2 linked regions of the Streptomyces sp. SN-593 genome follow. The protein of the gene in region 1 interacts with the protein of each later gene in a pairwise test. Links are inferred from orthologs where the notes say so. Each region holds a gene or a part of one and is shown on either strand. Other genes may lie near its edges.

Evidence for each region.
Region 2: the proteins of leuS (region 1) and ligA interact in binary tests that used the Escherichia coli proteins (3 or more experiments, as listed by UniProt). The link is inferred for Streptomyces sp. SN-593 from one-to-one orthologs.

What each region holds. Positions count from the first base shown.
Region 1 is NZ_AP018365.1:2,674,582-2,682,842, reverse strand. Bases 2,332-5,853 are described here. They hold leuS (leucine--tRNA ligase), read left to right. Parts: upstream 2,332-2,716; coding sequence 2,717-5,653; downstream 5,654-5,853. Other genes in these bases: RVR_RS11010 (S53 family peptidase), read left to right, coding at 2,332-2,378. Also shown: more of RVR_RS11010, read left to right, coding at 408-2,331; RVR_RS11000 (hypothetical protein), read left to right, coding at 5,913-6,500; RVR_RS10995 (DegV family protein), read left to right, coding at 6,676-7,593; RVR_RS10990 (ComEA family DNA-binding protein), read left to right, coding at 7,797-8,261.
Region 2 is NZ_AP018365.1:6,184,903-6,192,615, reverse strand. What follows is about bases 2,953-5,926. They hold ligA (NAD-dependent DNA ligase LigA), read right to left. Parts: upstream 5,623-5,926; coding sequence 3,283-5,622; downstream 2,953-3,282. Other genes in these bases: RVR_RS26355 (methionine synthase), read right to left, coding at 5,671-5,926; RVR_RS26365 (putative bifunctional diguanylate cyclase/phosphodiesterase), read right to left, coding at 2,953-3,046. In the rest of the region: Asp-tRNA(Asn)/Glu-tRNA(Gln) amidotransferase subunit GatA, read right to left, coding at 1-473; Asp-tRNA(Asn)/Glu-tRNA(Gln) amidotransferase subunit GatC, read right to left, coding at 478-774; more of RVR_RS26365, read right to left, coding at 914-2,952; more of RVR_RS26355, read right to left, coding at 5,927-6,696; RVR_RS26350 (SDR family oxidoreductase), read right to left, coding at 6,769-7,470; RVR_RS26345 (IS110 family RNA-guided transposase), read left to right, coding at 7,710-7,713. UniProt on the Escherichia coli protein: DNA ligase that catalyzes the formation of phosphodiester linkages between 5'-phosphoryl and 3'-hydroxyl groups in double-stranded DNA using NAD as a coenzyme and as the energy source for the reaction.

The sequences.
Region 1 (8,261 bases):
ACGTCGGGGTGGGAGCACCCGGGGGCAGGGGCCACGTGGCCGGAGGGCGGGACCTGTTCGCGGTGGACGCGGACCGGGTCCCGCCCTCCGCGTTTCCGGCCGGCCGCCAGGTCCATCCGGGTACATGCCGTCAGCGGTGGTCGCGTGTCCGGCGTTTGACGGGGCGTGGAGCGAGCAACATCAGGTCGTCGGCGAGCGTCGCACGACATCACGTCCTGTGGGAGCCGCCCGCCTGTGTACCCCGCCCGCGAACTCACCGGCGCCTACCATTCCTTGACCTTCTCTTGGGATAATCATATCCCTGGCATGAACTGATCAGCGAAAGAGTGTCGCTCTGCGGAGAGCCGCGCACGCATAGCGGCGACACCGCCTGGATGCGACAACCATTCGCTGCGTATGGGGGTTTCATGAGATTCGAGCGCAAGAGAACGCGCGCGGCACTGGCGGTGGCGGCGGCGCTGCCGCTGGTCGCCGGCGCCCTCGCGCTGGGCGCCCAGAGCGCCACGGCCGCACAGCCCGCCGGCCGGCAACTCCTGAGCGGCACCAAGCCGCAGTGGGCCACCGCCGGTTCGGACAAGGGCGCCACGTCCGACAGCGGCAAGGTCACGGTACGGGTCTACCTGGCCGGCAAGGACGCCGCGGGGCTCGCCGCCTACGCGCAGGCCGTCTCGGACCCGAACTCCACCGAGTACGCGCACTACCTGACGCCCGCCCAGGTCCAGGCCCGGTTCGGCGCCACCACGGCGCAGACCGGGGCGATCACCGACTGGCTGACCTCGGCCGGCCTGAAGGTGACCGGGACCAACGCCCACTACCTGACCGTCACCGGTGAGGTGAAGGCGGCGGAGAAGGCGTTCGGCACCCAGCTGCACAACTACACCAAGAGCGGCCACACCTACCGCGCGCCCACCACGACGGCGTCCGCGCCCGCGTCGCTCAAGGGAGCCGTCCTGACCGTCACCGGTCTGGACAACGCCCCCAAGCAGGCCAGCCACGACGACACGCTGCCTCCCCCGGAGGACGCCTTCGTCAACGCCGGCCCGTTCTCGACCTACTACGGGTCGAACACCGACAAGAAGCTTCCCTCGGCGTACGGCGGCAAGGCCCCGTACACGATCCAGGGCTACACCGGTGAGCAGCTGCGCGCCGCCTACGGCGCCGGCACCTACACCGGCAAGGGCGTCACCGTCGCGATCACCGACGCGTACGCCTCCCCGACCATCGTCGGCGACAGCGCCAAGCTGGCGAAGGACACCGGCGGCCAGAAGTACCGCAAGGGCCAGCTCACCCAGGTCACCCCGGCCGCCGACGGCTACACCAACGTCGAGGACTGCGGCGCCGCCGGCTGGTACGGCGAGGAGTCCCTCGACGTCGAGTCCGTGCACGCGGTCGCCCCGGACGCGAACATCGTCTACGTGGGCGCCAAGTCCTGCTACGACGACGACCTGCTGGACTCGCTCAACACCATCGTCGACGGCCGGCTCGCCACCATCGTGAGCAACTCGTGGGGCGACGTCGAGGCGAACTCCACGCCGGACGTGCAGGCCGCCTACGACCAGACCTTCGAGCAGGGTGTGGTCGAGGGCATCGGCTTCTACTTCTCCTCCGGTGACGACGGCGACGACACCATCAACGGTGCCAAGGACGTCAGCACCCCGTCCAACTCCATCTGGGCCACCTCGGTCGGCGGCACCTCGCTGGCGGTCGGCAAGAACGACAAGTACCTGTGGGAGACCGGCTGGGGCACCGAGCGCGCCCCGCTGTCGGCCGACGGCAAGAGCTGGGACGGCTTCCCCGGCCCGTTCACCTCGGGCGCCGGCGGCGGCACCAGCAAGACCGTCGCACAGCCCTTCTACCAGCGCGGCGTCGTCCCCGACTCGCTCGCGCTGGCGAACGGCGGCACCACCAGGATGCGGGTCCAGCCGGACATCTCGGCCGTCGCCGACCCGAACACCGGCTTCCTGATCGGTGAGACGCAGACCTTCCCGAACGGCAAGGCCAAGTACAGCGAGTACCGCCTCGGCGGCACCTCGCTGGCCTCCCCGGTCATCGCGGCCGTCCAGGCGCTCGCCGAGCAGGCCCGCGGCGGCGTGCCGATCGGCTTCGCCAACCCGCTCATCTACGACCGGTACGGCACCTCCGCGTACCACGACGTGACCGACCACCCGCTGGGCCAGGGCCAGGGCATCGCCAACGTCCGCGTCGACTACGCCAACGGCGTGGACGCCTCGGACGGCCTGATCACCAGCCTGCGCACCTTCGGCACGGACAGCTCGCTGCACGCCACGGTCGGCTACGACGACGTCACCGGCGTCGGCAGCCCGGCCAAGGGCTACGTCCAGTCGTACAAGCCCGCCAAGAAGGCCGGCAAGAACTGACGGCAGGACCCGCACGGAACGGCGGCGGGCCCGCACCGGCAACCCCGGTGCGGGCCCGCCGCCCGTCCGCGGCCGCGGACTACGTCCGCGCGGCCCCCGTACGGGGCTCCGAGGGCCGTACGACCCCTGTGCGGGCCTGGGACACGCTGCGGTATCCTGACCGCATGCGAGCCGTGAGCCTCCTGCTTAGCCCGCCGCGCTGACCGCGAAGGACGTCAGTGCGGCACCCCTCCTGCGCGAGGGGTTTTTTTGTTTCCGCCCCCGGGCCCGGGCGCGGGTCCCGGCGCACCGGCCCACGGCGGCGCGGCCGTCACGACATCGATGGAGTACCGAGGACGATGAGCGACACCACCCCGGCCGCCGAGACGGCTGCGCCGTACCGCTACACGGCCGAGCTGGCCGGGCGGATCGAGCGCCACTGGCAGGACCACTGGGACGAGCACGGCACCTTCGCCGCCCCCAACCCCAGCGGTGAGCTGGACGAGCAGCCCGAGCTGGCGGCCCGGCCGAAGAAGTTCGTGATGGACATGTTCCCGTACCCCTCCGGGGTGGGCCTGCACGTCGGCCACCCGCTGGGCTACATCGCGACCGACGTCTTCGCCCGCCACCAGCGGATGACCGGCCACAACGTCCTGCACACCCTGGGCTTCGACGCGTTCGGCCTGCCCGCCGAGCAGTACGCCGTGCAGACCGGCACCCACCCCCGGGTCAGCACCGAGGCCAACATGGCCAACATGAAGGCGCAGCTGCGCCGGCTGGGCCTGGGCCACGACCGCCGCCGCTCCTTCGCCACCATCGACCCGGAGTACTACCGCTGGACGCAGTGGATCTTCCTGCAGATCTACAACTCCTGGTACGACCCCGACGCCGACCGGGCCCGCCCGATCGACACCCTGGTCGCGCAGTTCGAGGACGGCAGCCGCCAGGTGCCCGGCGGCGCCGCCTGGTCGCGGCTGTCCGGCCCCGAGCGCGCCGACGTGCTGAGCGGATACCGCCTGGCGTACGTCGCCCAGTCGCCGGTCAACTGGTGCCCCGGCCTGGGAACGGTGCTGTCCAACGAGGAGGTCACCGCCGACGGCCGCTCCGAGCGCGGCAACTTCCCCGTCTTCAAGGCGAACCTGCGCCAGTGGATGATGCGGATCACCGCCTATGCCGACCGGCTGGCCGACGACCTGGACGCGGTGGACTGGCCCGAGGCGATCAAGCTGCAGCAGCGCAACTGGATCGGCCGCAGCGAGGGCGCCCGGGTCGACTTCCCGGTCCGCGCCGACGGCGGCACGAAGGACGCCGGCGACCGCGCGATCACCGTCTTCACCACCCGCCCGGACACCCTGTTCGGCGCCACCTACATGGTGCTGGCGCCCGAACACGAGCTGGTCGAGGCGATCGTGCCCGCCGCCTGGCCGGAAGGCACCCGCGACGCCTGGACCGGCGGCCACGCCACCCCGGCCGACGCCGTCGCCGCCTACCGCAAGCAGGCCGCCGCCAAGTCCGACGTGGAGCGCCAGGCCGAGGCGAAGGACAAGACCGGCGTCTTCACCGGCGCCTACGCGGTGAACCCGGTCAGCGGCGAGCCCGTCCCGGTCTTCATCGCCGACTACGTCCTGATGGGCTACGGCACCGGCGCGATCATGGCCGTGCCCGCCCACGACAGCCGCGACTTCGCGTTCGCCCGCGCCTTCGAGCTGCCGATGCGCTGCGTCGTCGAGCCCGGCGACGGCCGCGGCACGGACCCGGCCGCCTGGGACGACGCGTTCGTGTCGTACGACGGGAAGATCGTCAACTCCCGTACCGGCGACGCCCCGGCCGGCTCGGCCGCCGCGGCCGACCCGATCAGCCTGGACGGGCTGGGCGTCATCGAGGCGAAGGCCGCGATCACCACCTGGCTGACCGCGCGCGGCATCGGCGAGGGCACCGTCAACTACCGCCTGCGCGACTGGCTGTTCAGCCGTCAGCGGTACTGGGGCGAGCCCTTCCCGATCGTCTACGACGAGGAGGGCACCGCGCACGCCGTGCCCGACGCGATGCTGCCCGTCGAACTGCCCGAGGTCGACGACTACAGCCCCCGCACCTTCGACCCCGACGACGCCGACACCTCCCCGGAGCCCCCGCTGGCCCGCAACGAGGCGTGGGTGACCGTCGAGCTGGACCTGGGCGACGGCAACGGCCTGCGCACCTACCGCCGCGAGACCAACACCATGCCCAACTGGGCCGGCTCCTGCTGGTACGAACTGCGCTACCTGGACCCGCGCAACACCGACAAGCTGGTCTCCGCCGAGGCCGAGTCGTACTGGATGGGCCCGCGCGAGGGCCAGCCGGCCGGCGGCGTCGACCTGTACGTCGGCGGCGCCGAGCACGCGGTGCTGCACCTGCTGTACGCCCGCTTCTGGCACAAGGTGCTGTACGACCTGGGCCACATCTCGTCCTTCGAGCCCTTCCACAAGCTGTACAACCAGGGCATGATCCAGGCGTTCGTCTACCGCGACGCGCGCGGCATCGCGGTGCCCGCGGCCGAGGTGGAGGAGGTGGACGGCGCCTACTTCCACGAGGGCGCGCCGGTCTCCCGCCTGCTGGGCAAGATGGGCAAGTCGCTGAAGAACGCCGTCACGCCCGACGAGATCTGCGCGGAGTACGGCGCCGACACCCTGCGGCTGTACGAGATGGCGATGGGCCCGCTGGACGTGTCCCGCCCCTGGGACACCCGCGCCGTCGTCGGGCAGTACCGGCTGTTGCAGCGGATGTGGCGCAACGTGGTGGACGAGGCCACCGGCGAGGTCACCGTCGCCGAGACCGCGCCCGACGAGGCCACGCTGCGCGCCCTGCACAAGGCGATCGACGGCGTCTCCACCGACATGGCCAACCTGCGCTTCAACACGGCCATCGCCAAGATCACCGAGCTGAACAACACGCTGACCCGCACGTCCGGCGCCTCGGGCGGGGTGCCGCGCGCGGTCGCCGAGTCGCTGGTGCTGCTGATCGCGCCGCTGGCCCCGCACTTCGCCGAGGAGCTGTGGGCCAGGCTGGGGCACCCCGGGTCGCTGGCCCACGAGCCCTTCCCGGTCGCCGACCCGGCACTGGTCCAGGACGAGGCCGTGACCTGCGTGGTGCAGGTCAAGGGCAAGGTCAAGGCGCGGCTGGAGGTGCCGCCGGGCATCACCGACGCCGACCTGGAGGCGCTGGCGCTGGCCGCTCCCGCGGTGGTCGAGGCCGTCGGCGGCGCGCCGGTGCGGAAGGTGATCGTGCGCGCGCCGAAGCTGGTCAACGTCGTGGTGTGAGGCGCGGTGGTGTGAGGGGTGGCGTGGCGGTGTGAGGCGCGGGGCGCGCGTGAGGGGCGGGTCCGTGTGAGGGGTGGGTCGCGCGTGAGGGGCGGGTCCGTGTGAGGGGTGGGTCGCGCGTGAGGGTGCGGGCGTTACGCCCCCTAGGGGAGGGGCCGGAGCAGGTTGGGGGAGCGCTCCGGCCCCTGCGCGCGTCCCCAGGCATTACCGTGGAATGAGGCCCGAACGGGTCGGTGGCCCGTGATCGGAGGCGCTGTCCGTGGAGACCGTCGGCATCATCCTGCTGCTGTTCTTCCTGATCTTCGCCACGCTCGCCACCGTGGCGATCGTGAGGACCACGCGCGCCGTGAAGCGGGGCGTCGAACGGCACACGACCAGGGCCCGCCGCCTGGTCGAGGACCAGAAGCTGCGGGCCCGCCGCTTCGCGCAGCCCGGCGACATCGGGGCGCTCACCCGGCTGCGGCTGGACCTGCGCGCCTCCATCGACAGCACCTTCGAGGCCATGGAGCGCGCCTCGCTGCCCGAGGCCGCCGCCCTCCTCGACCGCCTCAACGACCACGCCCGCGGCCTGGACGCCGAGCTGAAGCTGCTCGAACGCGAGCCGGACCGCTCCAGGGTCTCCGCGCGGCTCCCCGAACTCGTCGAGCGGGCCCGGCGCATCACCCACTCCGCCGACGCGCTGCGCTGGGCCGCCCAGGACCGGGTCCAGCACGCCGGCGGCGACGACCTCGCCTCCCTCACCCGCGAGATCGACATCGAGGCGACGGCCCTGCGCCACTGGGAGCCGCTCCACCCCGGTGGGCGCGCGTCCGAGGAACTGCCGGACAAGCCCCCGTCGGCGGGGTGAGCGCGGGATGTGAGCAGGGATGAGCAGCGATGAGCACGGGGTGCGCGCGGGGTGCGCGCGGGTCGGGCCCCGGGTTCCTGCGCCGTGGCCGAGGGGCGTGCCCGTCCCGCGGCGCGGGCCCGAAGGCGCAGGTCCCGACGTGCCGCCCCGCCCCGCGCCCCGGTAATCTCCCGACATGCCCCCGCACGTCTCCATCGTCACGGACTCCACGGCCTACCTGAGCCCGCAGGCCCTCACCCGGCACGCCATAAGCCTGGTCCCCCTCACCGTGGTGATCGACGACGAGGCGTTCGAGGAGGGCACCGACATCTCCGCGCCGGCCGTCGCCCGCGCCCTGCAACGCCGCCGCCCGGTCACCACCTCGCGCCCCAGCCCCGCCGAGTTCACCGCGGCCTACGAGGCCGCCGCCGCGGCCGGCGCGCAGGCGATCGTCTCGCTCCACCTGTCCGCCGACTTCTCCGGGACCTACGACGCCGCGACCATCGCCGCGAAGGAGGCGCCCGTCCCGGTCCGGGTCGTGGACACGGGAATGGTCGCGATGGCGCTCGGCTTCACCGTCCTCGCCGCCGCCGAGGCCGCGGAGGCCGGCGGCAGCCCGGACGACGTGGTCGCGGCGGCCGAGCGCCGCGCGGCGGCCACCTCCGCGTTCTTCTACGTCGACACGCTCGACTATCTGCGCCGCGGGGGCCGGATCGGCGCGGCGCAGGCGTTGTTCGGCTCCGCGCTCGCGGTGAAGCCGCTGCTGCGGCTCGCGGACGGGCGGATCGAACTGCTGGAGAAGGTGCGCACCGCGTCCAAGGCGGTGACCCGGCTGGAGGAGATCGTGGTGGAGCGGGCGGGGGCCGCCGTGGACGGCGGTGCGGGTGACCGGGGGAGGGGCGGCGCGGTCGGCGGTCCGGGGGGCGGCGCGGCAGGGCGGCGGGTGGACCTGGCGGTGCACCACCTCGCCGCGGCGGACCGGGCCGCGGCGCTGGCGGAGCGGCTGCGGTCGCGAGTGCCGGGGCTGGGGGAGCTGGTGGTGAGCGAGGTGGGCGCGGTGATCGGGGCGCACGCCGGGCCGGGGCTGCTCGGGGTCGTGGTGTCGCCCCGCTGAGGTCCGGGCGGGGCGGGGGTGCGGTGCAGGGTACGGGTGGAGTGGGGGTGCCGCCGGGATGCGGCGTGGCGCGGGTACGGGGAGTGGGGGCCGCCGGGATGCGGGTCACCCACACGAGTGGCGAAGTTATCCACATCCCGCGGGTTCTCCACAGATGTTCGGCGTGATCGTTCCGGGGGCCGCGGGCGAGCGAGCATCAGGTCATGGACATCTTGCACTCGCCGAACTCCCCCGACCTGCTCGCTTCCCTCGACCCCCTCGTTTCCCCCGACCCGCTCGGTTCCCCCGGCTCCACACGCCCGCTGGGCCCGCCGTCGCACCCGGACCGCTCCGGACCGCCTCGGGCCCCACGCGTACGCGGGCGTGACCGCGCGGCCGGTGCCGCGGCCGCCGCCGCGCGGGACCGTACCGCGGCCGTCTTCGGCGCGGCCCGCGAGGGGCCGCCGGGCGAGGGGCCGCCGGCCGAACCGCCGCTCGGCCCGCCGGTCGCGGGCGCTCCGGTCTTCGGCACCGGCCCGCTCGGCCGCACCCGGACCTGGCTGCTCGTGCGGTGCGGGCTCGAACTCAGGACGGTGCTGGCACTCGCGGTGGTCCTCGCCGTGGCCGCGGGGCTCGCGGTCCAGCACTACTGGAGCGGCCGTCCCCGCACCGTCCGCATCCCGGCACCG
Region 2 (7,713 bases), 3.5 Mb from region 1 along the record:
CCGCCGCCCGAGCCGCCCGGGATGCGGGTGAGGTCCCACGGGTTGCCGGTCGGGCCGTAGGCGCTGTTCTCCGTGGAGGAGCCCATCGCGAACTCGTCCATGTTCGTCTTGCCGAGGATCACCACGTCGGCGTCCTTCAGCTTCCGGGTGACCGTCGCGTCGTACGGCGGCAGCCAGCCTTCGAGGATCCTGGAACCGACGGTGGTCGGCACGCCCTCGGTGGTGAAGATGTCCTTCAGCGCGAGCGGCACCCCGGCGAGCGGTCCCAGCTCCTGCCCGGCGGCGCGCTTGGCGTCCACCGCGCGGGCCTGGGCGAGCGCGCCCTCCCGGTCCACGTGCAGGTACGCGTGGACCTTCTCGTCCACGGCCTCGATCCGGGCCAGGTGGGCCTCGGTCACCTCGACCGCGGTCAGCTCGCCGGACGCGATCTTCTGCGCGGTCTCGGCGGCGGTGAGCCTGATGATGTCCGTCACGGCGTCAGTCCTCCCCCAGGATCTGCGGGACCTTGAAGCGCTGCTGCTCCTGCGCGGGCGCGCCCGACAGCGCCTGCTGCGGGGTCAACGACGGCCGGACGGTGTCCGAGCGCATCACGTTGGTCAGGGGCAGCGGGTGGGAGGTCGGCGGGACGTCCTCGCCGGCCACCTCGGATACGCGGGCTACGGCGCCGATGATGTCGTCGAGCTGTCCGGCGAAGTGGTCCAACTCTTCGCGTGACAGCTCCATCCGTGCCAGCCGGCCGAGGTGGGCGACCTCCTCGGGCGTGATGCCAGGCATGCAGCGGTCCTCTGCGGGGTGAGATGTCAATGGGTGCGACCAATCCTACGGTGCCGCGCGCGGGGACCCGCACCCCGTTTCCCCCGGGCGAAGGGGATGCCCGCCCCGCGCCCGCCCTCCGCCCGCGCGGGCGGACCCGCTACGCGTGCTCGGCGGGGAGGGCGGCGGCGGGCCGCTGCCAGCCGCGGTCCCCCCGCGCCTGGAGCCAGTGCGTCGCCTCCTGCTCGGGCATGGCGGCGGCCACCAGCCAGCCCTGGACCGCGTCGCACCGCAGGTCCCGCAGCCGCTCCCAGGTCTCGTCGTCCTCGACGCCCTCCGCGACGACCATGAGCCCGAGGGAGTGCGCGAGGTCGATGGTGCAGCGCACGATCTCCGCGTCCTCGGCGTCCGCGATGAGCCGGGCCACGAACGAGCGGTCGATCTTCAGCTCGCTGACCGGCAGCCGCCGCAGGTGCACCAGCGAGGAGTAGCCGGTGCCGAAGTCGTCCAGGGACATCTTCACGCCGTGCCCGGTGAGCCCGTTGAGCGTGTCGGCGGCCCGCTGCGGGTCCTCCAGCAGGACGTGCTCGGTGATCTCCAGTTGGAGCGAGCCGGGCGGCACCTGGTGGCGGGACAGCCGGGCGGCGACCGCGCCGGCGAAACCCGGGCTGTGGACGTCGCGGGGCGAGACGTTGACGGCGACGGGCACGTCGAGTCCGAGGGCGCGCCACCGGGCGATCTGGGCGAGCGCGGTGTCCAGGACGTACTCGGTCAGCCGCGGCATCAGCCCGGAGGTCTCCGCCATCGCGATGAACTCCTCCGGGTTGACCCGGCCCCGCTCGGGGTGCTCCCAGCGGACGAGCGCCTCCAACCCGGCCACCTGGCCGTCGAACCGCACCTTCGGCTGGTAGTGGAGTTCGACGTCGCCGGCGTCCAGCGCCCGCCGCAGGTCGCCGAGCAGGCCGAGCCGGTCGGGGGTGTTGGCGTCGCGGGTGGCCTCGTAGACCTCCGCGCCGCTGCGGTCCCGTTTGGCCTGGTACATCGCCACGTCGGCGCGGCGCAGCAGCCCCTCCGCGTCGGAGGCGTGCTCGGGGAAGACGCTGACGCCGGCGCTGGCCTCCAGCACCAGCGTCAGCCCGTCGAGGTTCAGCGGTGAGCCGAGCGCGGCGACCAGGGAGCGGGCGATCCGCTGCGCGCGGGTGGCGGAGTCGCAGGCGGGCAGCAGCACCGCGAACTCGTCGCCGCCGAGCCGGGCCGCCTCGGCGCCGCGCGGCAGGGCCAGCCGCAGCCGGTCGGCGACCTGGAGCAGCAGCCGGTCGCCGGCCAGGTGTCCGAGGGTGTCGTTGACCGACCGGAACTTGTCGAGGTCGATGAGGATCAGTCCGACCCGGCCCCAACTGCCGGGCGGGCTCGTGTCGGGTCCGCCGCTGCCGGCGCTGCGCGCGGTGTCGATGGCCGACCACGTGCGCTCCAGCAGCCACTGCCGGTTCGGCAGGCCGGTCAGCGGGTCGCGCAACTGCTCCTCGGCCCGGGCGTGCACGATCCACAGCGTGGAGTCGAGCGCGATCAGCGGCACCGCGAACAGCGGCAGCAGTGCCGGCTCGTCGCAGGCGACCACGAGGATCAGCGGGGAGATGCCCAGCAGGGCCGCGCCCACCAGGCCCTGCCGGACCAGGGCGGTGCGCGCCACCGTGGGCAGGCCGCCGCGGGGCGCGAACGCGGCCCACATCAGGGCCCGGGTCGCGGCTAGGTAGGCCAGGGCGGTGACGACGACGGCCGGCAGCGCCGACCAGTCCCAGCCGGACGTGGTCCAGGGCCGCGCCACGGACGGGTGGATGCCGAACAGGGCGAGGCTGAGCGCGCCCGCCCCGATGCCGAGCACGTCGATGGCGCCGTGCAGTCCGGCCTGCCACCACCGGTGCCGGCGGGCGGCACCGACCAGCACCACCACGGCGAGGCTGACCAGCACCGCGGGCACCCAGCCGAACAGCAGCAGCACCGCCAGCACGAGGGCGGCACCGGAACCGGTGCCGCCCCACCACCGGTCGCGTCCCATCGCGACGAGATGGCCGACGATGATGCCGGTGAGCACCGCCAGCGCCCAGCCGACCCGGCCGCCGGGGAACAGCGCGTCGCCGTCGTCCAGCAGCCGCCCGACCCCGGCGGCGAGCACGGCGGTCGCCGCGACCAGCACGGACCAGCGCACGACGGGCGCCGGGCAGGTGGGGAGGACCGGCGCGGCCGCGCTGCTCCGGGGCAGCCGTGCCGCTCCGGCACTCTCCGTGGGTTCCATACCCATGTCCCTCTCACAGCCCGTGAAGCAAGCAGGTGCGCGAGTGCCGGGACGGACACGGGGCGGACGGGTGGGCCGCCGCGATCCTGCTGCCCGACGGGAGCGCTCCTCAACAGTAGGCCGCGGCACGCCGTCGCGGGCACCGATCGGCCGTCAATGCTTCCGTGCGCCCCGGTACGTCCGCACCCGAACTCGCCGTTCTGATATAGGCCGATCGGGTGACATGTGGCGGTAGGTCAGTCTGATGTGCCGTCGGGTCCGGCCGCCGGGCCGGCCGGGTCCGCCGGGTCCGCCTCCTGCTCCGGGGCTGCTTCCGGCTCCGCCTCCTGCCCCGGCTCCCCCGCCGTCTCCGCTGCCTGCTCTGCCGCCGGCTCCGGCTCCGGCGGGTTCACCGTCACCGCACGGGCGGCGTCCGCGCCCTGGTCGAGGAGCACTCCGAAGCCCGCCTCGTCGAGGATCGGGACCTTGAGCTGGACCGCCTTGTCGTACTTCGAGCCGGGGTTGTCGCCGACCACCACGAAGTGGGTCTTCTTGGAGACCGAACCGGTGACCTTCGCGCCCAGGGCGCTCAGCTGCTCCTTCGCGCCGTCGCGGGTGTGCCCGGCGAGCGTGCCGGTCACCACCACGGTCAGCCCCTCCAGGGGCCGCGGCCCCTCGTCGGAGCCCTCCTCGGTGAAGGTCACACCGGCGGCGCGCCACTTCTCGATGATCTCCAGGTGCCAGTCCACCGCGAACCACTGCTTGAGCGAGGCGGCGATGGTCGGCCCGACCCCGTCGACCGCGGCCAGCTCGGCCTCCTCGGCGTCCTTGATCCGGTCCAGGTCGCGGAACTCGCGGGCGAGCGCCTCGGCGGCCACCGGGCCGACGTGCCGGATGGACAGCCCCGTGATCACCCGGGCCAGCGGGCGCTCCTTGGCCGCCGCGATGTTCTCCAGCATGGCCAGCGCGTTCTTCTTCGGCTCGCCCTTCTGGTTGGCGAAGAAGGTGACCACCTTCTCCTCGCCGGTCTCCGGGTCGCGCTTGGGCAGGCCGGTGTCCTGGTCCAGGACGTACGACCGGATCGGCAGCAGCCGCTCGATGTCGAGGGCGAAGAGGTCGCCCTCGTCGGCCATCGGCGGCTGGTCGGGGGCGAGCGGCTGGGTCAGCGCGGTCGCCGCGACGTATCCGAGGGCTTCGATGTCCAGGCAGCGGCGGCCGGCGAGGTAGAAGATCCGCTCGCGCAACTGGGCGGGGCAGCGCCGCGCGTTGGGGCAGCGCAGATCGATGTCGCCCTCCTTCATCGGCTGGAGGGCGGTGCCGCACTCGGGGCACTCGGCGGGCATCACGAACTCCCGCTCGCCGCCGTCCCGCAGGTCGGCCACCGGGCCCAGGATCTCCGGGATGACGTCCCCGGCCTTGCGCAGCACCACGGTGTCGCCGATCAGCACGCCCTTCTTCTTCACCACCTCCTGGTTGTGCAGGGTGGCGAACTCGACCTCGGAGCCGGCCACGGTGACCGGTTCGACCACCGCGTACGGCGTGACCCGGCCGGTGCGGCCGACGCCGACCCGGATGTCCAGCAGCTTGGTGTTGACCTCCTCCGGGGCGTACTTCCAGGCGATCGCCCAGCGCGGGGCGCGCGAGGTGGAACCGAGCCGGCCCTGGAGCGGGACCTCGTCGACCTTGACCACGACGCCGTCGATCTCGTGCTCGACGTCGTGGCGGTGCTCGCCGTAGTAGGCGATGAACTCGCGGACGGCGGCGAGCGAGCCGGCCACCTTGTTGTGGCGGGCGGTGGGCAGGCCCCACGCGCGCAGCAGTTCGTAGGCGTGCGACTGGCAGTCGACGTCGAAGCCCTCGCGGGCGCCGATACCGTGCACCACCATGCGCAGCGGGCGGGTGGCGGTGACCCGGGGGTCCTTCTGGCGCAGCGAGCCGGCCGCGGCGTTCCGCGGGTTGGCGAAGGGCTTGTCGCCGGCCTCGACCAGCCGCGCGTTCAGCTCCTCGAACTTGTCGCCGGGGAAGTAGACCTCGCCGCGGATCTCGACCAGGTCGGGCACGCTGTCGCCGGCCAGCCGGTCGGGGATGTCGGAGATGGTGCGGACGTTCGGCGTGATGTCCTCGCCGGTGCGGCCGTCGCCGCGGGTGGCGGCGCGGGTCAGCCGGCCGCCTTCGTAGGTGAGGTTGACCGCGAGGCCGTCGACCTTCAGTTCGCACAGGAAGTGGTACGGGCTGCGGGCGTTGTCGGGCGGGCCGAGTTCGGCGGCGACCCGGTCGGCCCAGGTCGCCAGTTCCTCGTCGCTGAAGGCGTTGTCCAGCGAGAGCAGGCGCTCGCGGTGCTGGACGGAGGTGAACTCCGTCTCGTAGGCCCCCGCGACCTTCTGGGTGGGCGAGTCCGGGGTGCGCAGCGAGGGGTGCCGCTCCTCGACCGCCTCCAGCCGGCGCAGCAGCCGGTCGAACTCGGCGTCACTGACCACCGGCGCGTCGTTCACGTAGTAGCGGAAGCGGTGCTCCTCGACCTGCTCGGCCAGGCGCGCGTGCTCCTCGCGGGCCTCGGCGGGGATCTCCGCCCGGCCGGCCTCCTGCTCGGCTGCCACGTCCGTGTCCCTCCTACCAATCGGGCCGCAAGCGGCCGCACTGCCTCGTCACTCCGGGTTGTCGACGAGCGAGCGCGCCGCCCTCGCGCAGTGCACGAGCGCGGCACGGGCATAGGCCGGTGAGGCCCCCGCCAGACCGCAGGACGGGGTGACGGCGACGGAGGAGCCCAACGCCCCCGGTGCCAGTCCCAACCTGCGCCACAGCGCCCGAACACCACTGACGCTACCGGCTGGGTCCGACAACGGGGCGTCCGTGCCGGGCACGACACCGGCGAAGAGCGCGGTGCCGGCCTCGACGGCCTCGCCGAACGCGTCCCAGTCACGCTCGGTGAGCAGACCGAAGTCGAAGGAGATGCCGGCGACCCCGGCGCGGCGCAGCAGCGCGAACGGCACGTCGGGGGCGCACGAGTGGACGCTGACGGCCGCGCCGGCCGTCTGTGCCGCGCCGACCAGGTCGCGCAGCGCGCCCTCCACGACGGCGCGGTCCACCGCGCGGTGGGTGCGGTAGCCGCTGGCGGTCCGGACCTGGCCGCGCAGCACCGCGGTGATGCCCGGCTCGTCCAGTTGCAGCAGCAGCCGGGCGCCGGGCACCCGGCGGCGGACGTCCGCGAGGTGAGCGCGCAGGCCCTCGGCGAGGGAGGCGGTCAGGTCGCGGACGGCGCCCGGGTCGCGCAGCGCGGCCTCGCCGCCGTGCAGTTCGACGGCCGAGGCGAGCGTCCAGGGGCCGACCGCCTGGATCTTGAGCGGGCCCTCGTGGCCCTGCGTGAACTCCTCCAGCGCGTCCAGGTCCTCGCCGAGCCAGGCCCTGGCCCGCTTGGTGTCGCGGCCGGGGCGGTCGCCGAACCGCCAGCCGCTGGGCTCCACCCGCGCGTAGAGGTCCACCAGCAGGCCGAGGGTGCGGCCGATCATGTCCGCGCCCGGACCGCGGCCCGGCAGCTCGGGAAGGTGGGGCAGCGTGTCGACGGCCTGCGTGGCCACCCGGGCGGCTTCTCGCGCGTCTCCCCCGGGCATCGACCCCACGCCCGTCGCGGCGCCCTCGGGCAGGGTGAAACGTTCACTGGTCTCGGTGCTCACGCTGGCAGCGTAGAGGCTCGGCCGGTCCGCCCGGACCGCCGGTCCGGGCCGCGGGTGCCGGCCGCGGGTGCGTCAGGTCGCACGCCCGGGGCCGGGGCGGACCGTGAGGTCCGGGATCGTGGCGTCGGCGGGCAGGTCCAGCGCGGTCAGCAGGGCGGTCGCCACGGACTCCGGGGCGATCCAGCGCGAGGGGTCGTACGGCCTGCCCTCCTGCTGGTGGACCTTCTGCTGCATCGGCGTGGCGGTCCGCCCGGGGTAGACCGTGGTGACGCGGACGCCGGCGTCCTGCTCCTCGGCGCGCAGCGAGTCCGCGAGGGCCCTCAGGCCGTGCTTGCTCGCGGCGTACGCGCTCCACTCGGCGTGCGCCTGCAGCCCGGCGCCGGAGTTGACGAAGACCACGGTGCCGCGGGACAGCCGCAGTTGGGGCAGCACCAGTCGGGTCAGTTCGGCGGGGCCGACGAGGTTGACCGCGAGGGTGTGCTCCCACAGCTTCGGGGTGATGTCGCCCACCGGCCCGAGGTCCACGGTGCCGGCGACGTGCAGCAGCGAGTCCAGCCGGTCCGGGAGCGCCTGCTTCTCCAGCGCCCAGGACAGCCGGGCCGGGACCGCGAGGTCCCCGACGACGGTGCGCGCCCCGGGGAACGCGTCGGCGAGCTGCCGGGCCCGGCCGGCGTCCCGGGCGAGCAGCCACAGGTCGTCGCCGCGGGCCAGCAGGGTGCGGGCGACGACGGCGCCGATGCCCGATCCGGCGCCGGTGACGAGATGGACGCTCATTAGAGGACCATCCCTTCTGCAGCCCTCTTCGGTAGGGTTGTGACCTCTCGGTCCCGGCGGGTGCATGGCCATCGTCGCGAGCCGTTCGACGGCCAGCGTGAGTTCTGCCAGCCCTGCCGGGCCGAGGCCGTCTGATCGGCTTCAGGGACACGCCCCGCAGAGGGCCGATTAATGAGCTCCCGGCAGACGACCTCACCACCGGGCAGGTGCTCCGCCAGCGGTACAGGAGTACGACGCACGTGT